2 regions of the Marinobacter sp. MA genome follow, and region 2 is predicted to be linked to the other one. Evidence: predicted binding sites of a transcription regulator. Region 2 holds the regulator's gene; the other holds the start of a gene.
What was found. The regulator sigma-54, encoded in region 2, starts transcription at its own class of promoters, with help from an activator protein. The targets are predictions, from matches to a motif close to ANTGGCATNNANNTTGCTNT.
Positions count from the first base shown of each region.

Region 1: glnA (glutamate--ammonia ligase) is a predicted target of sigma-54. The motif match lies at 2,241-2,260, and genes of this name have one in related genera.

Region 1 is NZ_CP103058.1:781,031-786,329, reverse strand. It holds gene typA (translational GTPase TypA) at 42-1,853, opposite strand; gene glnA (glutamate--ammonia ligase) at 2,414-3,817, shown strand; gene NUW46_RS03620 (DUF4124 domain-containing protein) at 3,991-4,515, shown strand; gene glnL (nitrogen regulation protein NR(II)) at 4,770-5,299, shown strand, end outside.
Region 2 is NZ_CP103058.1:2,950,706-2,956,004, forward strand. It holds gene lptC (LPS export ABC transporter periplasmic protein LptC) at 1-30, shown strand, start outside; gene lptA (lipopolysaccharide transport periplasmic protein LptA) at 14-580, shown strand; gene lptB (LPS export ABC transporter ATP-binding protein) at 558-1,283, shown strand; gene NUW46_RS13650 (RNA polymerase factor sigma-54) at 1,441-2,961, shown strand; gene hpf (ribosome hibernation promoting factor) at 3,062-3,370, shown strand; gene ptsN (PTS IIA-like nitrogen regulatory protein PtsN) at 3,458-3,928, shown strand; gene rapZ (RNase adapter RapZ) at 3,957-4,841, shown strand; gene NUW46_RS13670 (HPr family phosphocarrier protein) at 4,849-5,118, shown strand; gene mgtE (magnesium transporter) at 5,128-5,299, shown strand, end outside.

The DNA of each region.
Region 1 (5,299 bases), 2.1 Mb from region 2:
ATGGGGTCAGATGAAGACTTTCATCTGACCCCATAAAGACATTACTTCTTGCTGGCGCGCTTACGCTCGTTCTCGGTCAGAAGCTTCTTGCGCAGCCGGATGGACTTCGGCGTCACTTCCACCAGCTCATCGTCGTCAATGAACTCCAGCGCCTGCTCAAGCGTGAACTTGATGGGGGGCACCAGGCCAATGACTTCATCCTTGCCGGAGGCACGCATGTTGTCGAGCTTTTTAGCCTTAGTGGGGTTCACCACCAGGTCGTTGTCCCGGCTATGAATACCACACAGCTGCCCTTCATAGATCTCCTGCCCCGGATCCAGGAACAGCTTGCCGCGGCTCTGCAGGGTTTCCAGCGAGTAGGTCAGCGCGGTACCCGTAGCCATCGACACAATGACGCCGTTCTGGCGGCTGGTAACGTCCCCAACCTTGATCGGGCCATAGTGGCTGAACGTGGACGTAAGGATGCCGGTACCTGAGGTCATGGTCAGGAAGGTATTCCGGAAACCAATCAGGCCGCGAGCGGGAATGGTGTAGTCCAGACGCATCCGGCCCTTGCCATCCGGCACCATGTTGGTCAGGTCGCCCTTGCGCAGCCCCATTTGCTCCATGACGGCACCCTGGTGCTGCTCTTCGATATCCACGATAACGTTCTCGTACGGCTCCTGCTTTTCACCGTCCACTTCCTTGATAACCACTTCCGGCCGGCCAACCGCCAGCTCGAAGTTCTCGCGACGCATGTTCTCGATCAGAACGGACAGGTGCAACTCACCACGGCCGGATACCTTGAACTTGTCGGCAGAGTCACCTTCCTCAACACGCAGCGCAACGTTATGCAGCAGTTCTTTTTCCAGACGCTCCTTGATGTTCCGGCTGGTAACGTACTTGCCTTCCTTGCCGGCAAACGGCGAATCGTTGACCTGGAAGGTCATGGATACGGTCGGCTCATCCACCGTCAGTGCCGGCAGCGCTTCAACGTTGGCCTGGTCACAAAGGGTGTCGGAGATGAACAGCTCATCCATACCGCTGACACAGACAATGTCTCCAGCCTGGGCTTCGTCCACCTCGACCCGCTGCAGACCGGAATGCCCCATGATCTTTAGGATGCGGCCGTTGCGCTTTTTGCCGTTGGCGCCAATAGCGGTTACCGGCGAATTGGTCTTGATCTTGCCGCGCATGATACGGCCGATACCGATCACGCCAAGGAAGCTGTTGTAATCCAGCTGGGAAATCTGCATCTGGAACGGGCCGTCCGGGTCGACATTGGGTGCCGGGACATGGTCAACAATCGCCTGGAACACGGCATCCATGTTGTCATCCAGCTTTTCGTGATCCAGCCCGGCAATGCCGTTCAGGGCGCTGGCGTACACAATCGGGAAGTCCAACTGCTCGTCAGTGGCGCCCAGGTTGTCAAACAGGTCGAATACCTGATCCACAACCCAATCCGGACGGGCGCCAGGACGATCGATCTTGTTAACCACAACGATCGGACGCAGCCCCGCGGCAAACGCCTTCTGGGTAACGAAACGTGTCTGGGGCATGGGGCCGTCGATGGAATCAACAACCAGCAGCACGCAATCCACCATGCTCATGACCCGCTCAACTTCACCACCGAAATCTGCGTGGCCCGGTGTGTCGACAATATTGATGTCGTAGCCATTCCATTTCAGAGCGGTGTTTTTCGCCAGGATGGTAATGCCCCGCTCTTTTTCCTGATCATTGGAATCCATGACCCGCTCGCTATCGAGCTCTTTGCGCTCCAAAGTGCCTGACTGGCGCAAAAGCTGGTCTACGAGCGTGGTTTTACCATGGTCAACGTGGGCGATAATGGCGATATTACGAAGTTTCTCAATCACAAAAATATTCCTGCGGCATGCACTCAATGACCTGAGAAGGTCGTTCGCAGGGGGAATCCCAGCACATGCCGTCTCAAATCCGTAAAATGAACTCATTCACCGGAGCTGGCTGCCCGGCACCCTGCACGGTGCTTTCCGATCATGGACCTGAAAATGACAGGGTAAAAAATGAAGCGGCGCGCAGTATAGCGAAAAGTCTGTGTCGTTAATATGAAGAAAAACGCCTATTCTTCATACAGCGGGCGCGCACCTCATTGGGGCGACCACCTCATAAATGCACCAACAAGGTGCACCATTTGGGTGCAGGTTTTCGGTGGAGGGCGCATCATTTCCTTCTAATATGCCCCAAACCCTTGCAGTTGCGCCGTTCTGGCGCATGCCCTAAAAATTGGCAAGCGCCTTGCTTTATCGAAATCAGCCGAAATTTACAGGTAAGACGCAACGGCATTTGCTAAGCTGCGCAAACCTGAGAAACAGATCGGAACCCGATAACCCGGGCGATCCGGCGCCACGAACATGAATACAGCCGCCTGTGCGGTATAACTTACGGAGCATGCACAATGTCCAAGACAGTTGATTTGATCAAAGAACACGAAGTCAAATGGGTTGACCTGCGCTTCACTGACAGCCGCGGTAAAGAGCAGCACGTTACACTGCCTGCCACCGAAGTAGATGAAGACTTTTTCGCAGACGGCAAGATGTTTGACGGCTCCTCCATCGCGGGCTGGAAAGGCATCAACGAATCCGACATGATCCTGATGCCGGACGACGAGACTTCCGTACTCGATCCGTTCACCGAAGAGACCACAGTAAACATCACCTGCAACATCGTAGAGCCTTCTACTATGCAGGGTTACGAGCGTGACCCACGCTCCGTTGCCCGTCGCGCAGAGGAATACCTCAAGTCTACCGGCATCGCAGACGGTGCCCTGTTCGGCCCCGAGCCCGAGTTCTTCGTGTTTGACTCCGTAAAATGGAACGTCGACATGCAGGGTGCGATGTACCACATCCACTCTGAAGAAGCCGCCTGGGTTTCCGGCGAAGATTTCGATCGCAACAACATCGGTCACCGCCCGGGCGTAAAAGGCGGTTACTTCCCGGTTCCGCCGGTTGACAGCCTCCACGACCTGCGTGGCGCCATGTGTGCGGCCATGGAGTCCATGGGACTGGAAATCGAAGTGCACCACCACGAAGTGGGCACCGCTGGCCAGTGTGAAATCGGCGTTGGCGCCAACACTCTGACCCGCAAAGCAGACGAAGTTCAGATCCTGAAGTACTGCGTGCACAACGTGGCCCACGCCTACGGCAAGACCGCCACTTTTATGCCCAAGCCGGTTGTCGGCGATAACGGTTCCGGCATGCACGTTCACATGTCCCTGAGCAAAGACGGCAAGAACCTGTTTGCCGGTGACAGCTACGCTGGCCTGAGCGAAACCGCTCTGTACTACATCGGCGGTGTGATCAAGCACGCCAAGGCCATCAACGCCTTCACCAACAGCTCCACCAACTCTTACAAGCGTCTGGTTCCGGGCTTTGAAGCTCCGGTTATGCTGGCCTACTCTGCCCGTAACCGTTCAGCCTCTATCCGTATCCCGTATGTGAACAGCCCGAAAGCGCGTCGTATCGAAGTTCGCTTCCCTGATCCGTCTGCCAACCCGTACCTGGCGTTTGCAGCGCTGATGATGGCTGGCCTCGACGGTATCCAGAACAAGATCCACCCTGGCGATGCCATGGACAAGGATCTGTACGACCTGCCGAAAGAAGAAGCCCTGAGCATTCCGACCGTGGCCGAGACTCTGTCCGAAGCCCTGGACTGCCTGGAAGCAGATCACGAGTTCCTGACTCGTGGTGGCGTATTCACCGAAGACATGATCGCAGGCTACGTTGATCTGAAGCGCGGTGAAGTCGAGAAACTGAACATGACCACTCACCCGATCGAGTTCGACCTGTACTACTCCTGCTAACACCTCGCTTTAGAGGAAAGCAGACAAGCCCCGCCTTCGTGCGGGGCTTTTTTGTGAGCAGCCGCACAGTGCCTGGAGCCCTTAACGATATGTAACCAACATCAGGCTCTGCAGGCGTTGAAAAGACTCCGGGCGCCGCCGATAATCGAGGAAACCCAATAACAGGTGAGCTTATGAATCCAAAGTCTGGATTGGTTGCCGGCCTTTTCTTTTTGCTGGCGGTTCCCGTCTCTGCCGAGGTTTACCGAAATGTCGATGCCTACGGCAACGTCACCTACTCTGACGAGCCAAGCGAGGGCTCTGAAGCGGTCCAGGTCAAGCCAGTCACGACCATCACATTGCCCAAGCCAGAAGTTGTTCAGGAAACCGAAAAGCTGCGCGAAGAGGTGCAGCGGGAAGGCGCGGCTTACGACAGCGTCTCGTTCGCCTATCCAGACAACAATCAGGCGTTCCATAGTGGCAGCGGCGACGTACAGTTCGAGGTCCGTAGCACACCCGGGCTCCAGCCTGGTCACAAATACGAAGTCACGCTGGACGGGCAGCCAGTCGGCCAGAGTACTTCTGGCTCGATCACCGTCAACAACGTCTTCCGTGGAACCCATGAAGCCCGCGTCCACATCGTGGATGAAAACGGAGTTCAGGTGAAAACCGGCTCACCGATCACCTTCACCGTTCACCGCCCTTCCGCATTGAACTAACCAAACCTGCCTAACAATTCGCACTATTTTGGTGCTCACGCACCAGAAAAAAGCCATACTCTGATCAGCAACGGGGCGCATTTTCCGGACTGGTCAGAGGGATTTCTCCCATTTGCACCAGCTTACGGCACTTTTCAGCGCCAATAAGCCCCTCTGCCCGCACTTTGCCCACTCATTCGTGAACCGGGTTCAAAGTGGTTCGCTTTTTGCAAAACTCCGGAGGTCACACTATGTCGAACCAACGGGATTCACGCATGGCACTGCCTTCGGCCCATCAAACCGGATACAAGAGCATTCTCGACAGCCTCACTACCGCTGTCCTGGTGCTCGAGGACAATCTCAGCATCCGGTATCTCAACCCCGCCGCCGAAAGCCTGTTCGAAACCAGCATGACCCGCAGTCAGGGCCAACCCTTCCAGGACATTCTGGTGGAATCCGAAGACGCCCTGAAAACGCTTTTTGCCGCTGTACGGAACGGACAATCCTATACTCGCCGCGAGGCCGAGTTTCTCCTCACCAGCGGTTCCCGGCTTACGGTCGATTATTCCGTCACCCCCATCAGCCTGGAACCGACGGAACTCCTGATCGAGATCCAGCCGAGAGACAGGCTGATGCGTATCAGTCGTGAGGAAGACATCATCTCCCAGCAGGAGACCACCCGAATTCTGGTCCGGGGCATGGCCCACGAGATCAAGAACCCGCTTGGCGGCATCCGTGGTGCGGCGCAGCTTCTTGATCGGGAACTCAACAGTGAGGATCAACGGGAATACACCCGGGTCATCAT
Region 2 (5,299 bases):
GTGGAAGGACGCTATGAAACCGGAAACTAACCGATACCGGCGCCTGCTGGTTGCCCTGCTGACAGCCGCGATGATCGGCCCGGCGGCCGCTTTCGACCTTGATTCCGACACCCCCATCAAGGTTACCGCAGACAATGCACGCCTCGACGATGGTCAGGGCATTGCCACCTACACCGGGGATGTAGAACTTGAGCAGGGCAACACCCGGCTGAACGCGGATCGGGTAGTCTTATATCGCTCCGAGGTCGGGCTGAGCCGGATCGAGGCCTCCGGCACCCCGGCCAGATACCGGCAGCCGGCACGAGAGGGCGAAGGAGAAACCGACGCACGCGCCCTGAACATTACCTGGTCAGCCACCGACAGTCGGCTGACCTTTGAACGCGAAGCAGTCATCGAGCAGAATGGCAACCTGTTCCGCGGCGACGTCATTCATTATGATACCGCCGGCCGGGTAGTGACCGCTGAAGGCGGCGCAGACACGGGCGAAGGCAGCGGCCGGGTAGAGATGGTGATTCAGCCACGCAGCGCCGACAGACGCACTGACAGACAGGAAACCGATGGCAGTTCTGAGAGCCAGTAACCTGGCAAAGAGTTACAAGCAGAAAAAAGTGGTGATCGACGTTTCCCTGGAAATTCGCAGTGGGGAGATAGTGGGACTGCTTGGCCCCAACGGCGCCGGGAAAACCACCTGCTTCTACATGATCGTCGGTCTGGTCCCTGCCGATCGTGGCCGCATCACCATCGACAGCCGGGATATTACGCCACTGCCGATGCACGGACGCGCCCAGCAAGGCATCGGTTACCTGCCCCAGGAAGCCTCGGTGTTCCGCAAGTTGTCGGTACGCGACAACATCATGGCGATCCTCGAAACCCGTCGGGGGCTGGGCAAAGCGGATCGAGAGAAAAAGCTCGAGGAGTTGTTGGAAGAATTCCACATAACCCATATCCGGGACAGCGTTGGCATGGCCCTGTCGGGAGGGGAACGGCGACGGGTGGAAATTGCCCGGGCGCTGGCCATGGAACCGGCCTTCATACTTCTGGATGAACCCTTCGCCGGTGTCGACCCGATATCCGTAAGCGACATCAAGCACATCATCCGGCATCTGCGTGACAAGGGTATTGGCGTTCTGATTACCGATCACAACGTGCGAGAGACCCTGGACATCTGCGAGAACGCCTACATTGTCTCCGGAGGCCACATCATCGCCTCCGGCAATGCCGATGCGATTTTGGCCAACCAGCAAGTCAAGGAAGTCTACCTGGGCGATGAATTCAGGCTGTGACACCGAAAGGCTCATTGTTTTGATGACCTGTAGCAAGTAAACTCGGCAAAGAACTTGCTAGGGTAAAATAAAACGACGGCAAGTAACCGGCATATATAGAATTTTTCACGACTTATGACACAAAGCGCTGATGAGTGACGGATCCTGAACCATGGTTATGAAAGCCTCCTTACAGTTAAAGCTGGGTCAGAGCCTGACCATGACGCCCCAGCTGCAACAGGCGATCCGGCTTCTCCAGCTCTCCACCCTCGACCTCCAACAGGAAATCCAGCAGGCACTGGAATCCAACCCCATGCTGGAGACATCCGAGGACGATGATCAGGCTGACGCAACCGCCGAGAACGACGAGCGCGAGACTAGCGAGAAAGAATCCGCGGCCGAGTCAGCGCCGGAACCTTCGAGCGACTGGGACGAATCAGAGAATGGCCCGGATTGGTCCTCCGAAAACGACATTCCGGACAACATTCCGGACGACCTGCCGGTAGACACCGCCTGGGACGACATCTACCAGTCCGCGCCCGCGCCGGCCGCCCGCAACGACGACGAGAACGATCACGATTTCGAGACCCGCAACTCGCCCACCGAAACACTTCAGGATCACCTGGAATGGCAGCTCAATCTGACCCCGCTGAGTGAACGGGACCAGGCCATTGCCCATGCCCTGATGGACGCTGTGGATGAGCGCGGCTATCTCACCAGCCCTCTGGAAGAAATCCACGCCGGACTGCTGGATGAGAACGAGGAAGACCCTCTGGAACTGGATGAAGTGGAAGCCGTCTTGCACCGCCTCCAGCACTTTGATCCGCCAGGGGTGTTTGCCCGGGATCTGCAGGAATGCCTGCTGATCCAGCTCAACCAGCTACCACCCGAGACGCCCTGGCTGGCCCAGGCGCGACTGGTGATTACCCACTACATCAATCTGCTGGGCAACCGTGACTACGCCCAGTTGCTGCGGCGCAGCCGTCTGAAAGAAGACCAGTTGCGAGAGGTTCTGGCTCTGATCACCGGCCTTAACCCGCGGCCGGGCGACGTGATTGATCGCGCCGAACCCGACTATGTCATTCCGGACGTTATCGTTCGCAAGCACAATGGCCGCTGGCGTGTTGAGCTGAATCCGGAAATTGCCCCGCGCATTCGGGTGAATGCCAGCTATGCTTCACTTATAAGGCGTGCGGACAGCAGTGCCGACAACACCTTCCTGCGTGATCAGTTGCAGGAGGCCAAGTGGTTTATCAAGAGCCTGCAAAGCCGCAATGAGACCCTGTTGAAAGTGGCGACCCGTATTGTCGAACACCAGCAGGGATTCCTGGATCACGGCGAGGAAGCCATGAAGCCGCTGATTCTTTCAGACATCGCCCAGGCGGTAGAAATGCATGAATCGACGATTTCACGGGTAACCACCCAGAAATACATGCATACCCCAAGGGGCATTTTCGAGTTGAAATATTTCTTCTCCAGCCACGTCAGCACTGACGAGGGCGGCGAATGCTCCTCCACGGCCATCCGGGCGATGATCAAGAAGCTGATTGCCGCGGAAACGCCCAAAAAGCCGTTGAGCGACAGTAAAATTGCAGCCATGCTAGGAGAACAGGGAATCAAGGTTGCGCGACGCACCGTTGCAAAGTACCGGGAGGCCATGCACATTCCGCCGTCCAACGAGCGCAAGCGGCTGGTCTGAATACCCCGGTGCGGGGCGCAACACCGTATTCGCCGGCGCACAATGCGCCAGCACCCAGACCGGCTCCCGGGAGCCGGCACGATGACAACAGGAGACGCCTATGCAACTCAATATTTCAGGCCATCACGTAGAACTGACTCCCGCACTGAAAGATTACGTTTCAGAGAAGTTCGAAAAGCTCGAGCGTCACTTCGACCACATCAGTAACTGCCAGGTGACCCTGGAAGTGGAAAAGGTGCGCCAGATTGCGGAAGCCACGTTGCACGTGGTTGGTGGTGAGATTCACGCAAAGGCAGAAAACGAGGACATGTACGCAGCCATCGATGCCCTGATCGATAAACTGGACCGCCAGATCCTCAAGCACAAGGAAAAGAATGTAGACCGGATGCACGGAAACGGCTCTCGCTAACTGGCTGTTTTCATGCAAGTCATCTAATCGAGCTGCGACATGAACAACGTGTCGCAGCCTTTTTTTTAACGGAAACGCAGTCGATCCATGAGCGACACATCCCTGACCATAGACACTATTCTTGTTCCGGAGCTCACCCTCTGCAGGGTACCTGCGTCCAGCAAGAAACGGGCCCTGGAGTTTATTGCCGAGCAAATAAACCACCAGGACAATACGCTCAGCGAGACCCAGCTCTTCAACAACCTCATTTCCCGTGAGCGTCTGGGCAGTACCGGCATTGGCCAGGGGATCGCCATTCCCCACTGTCGCCTGGAGGGCCTTGATCACGTGGTGGGCGTGCTGATGACGCTCGAAGAAAGCGTTGAATTCGATGCCATCGACAATCAGCCGGTGGATCTGATTTTTGCCCTGATCGTCCCGAAAGAGGCAACCAGCGAACACCTGGAGCTGCTCAGCCAACTGGCAGAGAAGTTCAATGAGCGGTCGTTCTGTGATCGCCTCCGGCAATGTGAGGACGCCGGCACGCTGTACCAGCGCATGACCGCCTCAGGCGGCTGATTTTCATTGCAGTGGAGGTGATTTGGTCATGAAGCTGATTATCGTCAGTGGCAGGTCCGGTTCGGGTAAAAGTACCGCGCTTCATGTGCTGGAGGACCTCGGGTTCTACTGCATCGACAATCTTCCCATTGGCTTGCTTTTTCCTCTCACCCGGGAAGCCGCGAGCCAGACCAAGCCCGGCCGGCTCGGCAAGATGGCGGTCAGCATTGATGCGCGCAACCTTTCCGGCGAGCTCGCCAATTTCGAGGAAATTTACCGGCGCCTCCAGGAGACCGGGGTTACCGTTGAAATTATCTTCCTTGATGCCGACGAGCAGTCACTTCTCCAGCGTTTCCACGCCACCCGCAGAAAACACCCGCTGAGTGACGACAAGACCTCCCTCAGGGAAGCCATTACCAGCGAGAAGAAGCTGCTTGAACCACTTTCCAAGCTTTCCGACCTGTATGTGAACACCACCGGTATGTCGATGTACGAACTTCGGGATATGGTGAAGCAGAGAGTTGTTGGCCGGAAGGATCAGGAGCTGGCACTGCTGTTCCAGTCGTTTGGCTTCAAGCACGGAGTACCGCTGGATTCCGACTATGTTTTCGATGTCCGCTGTTTGCCCAACCCTTACTGGGATACCAGTCTGCGGAAGTACGTGGGCACGGATCAGCCGGTTATCGAATTTCTGGAAAAGGAACCGGCGAGCCGGAAGATGATCGACGACCTGAAGGCCTTCCTGGATACCTGGCTGCCCTCCTTCGCAGACAGCAACCGCAGCTATATGACGATTTCCATTGGCTGTACCGGCGGCCAGCACCGTTCAGTGTATGTTTGCGAGCAGTTGGGCGACTACTTCCGGCAGCGCTACAGCAATGTGCAGGTACGCCATACCGAACTGCCACACCTTCAGACCCGGGAAGAGATCTGATCGAACCATGATTCGCCGCCCGATTACCATCATCAACAAGCTGGGTTTGCACGCGCGCGCCACGGCCAAACTCGTTAACACGGCATCCAGATTCGACAGCAGTGTGCGGATTAGTGGCAAGGGCCGGGATGTAGACGCAAAAAACATCATGCAGGTGATGATGCTGGCCGCCAGCAAAGGGACCGATGTGGAGCTTATTGCCGATGGTCCGGATGAAGAGCAGGCCATAGAGGCCCTGGCCGAACTGATCAACGATTATTTCGGCGAAGGTGAGTAAAATAGACACATGACCGATATTCTGGAAAAAAGCCAGGCCCGCCAGCGCCTTCGTTCACTGAGCGAGGCCCTGGACAGTGGCGCACTGAAACAGGTTGCCCGCATCCTGAACGGTGGCCTGAGCCCCAGTGATATTGCCCATCTGCTCGAATCCTCTCCGCCCCGCCAGCGTGCCCTGCTCT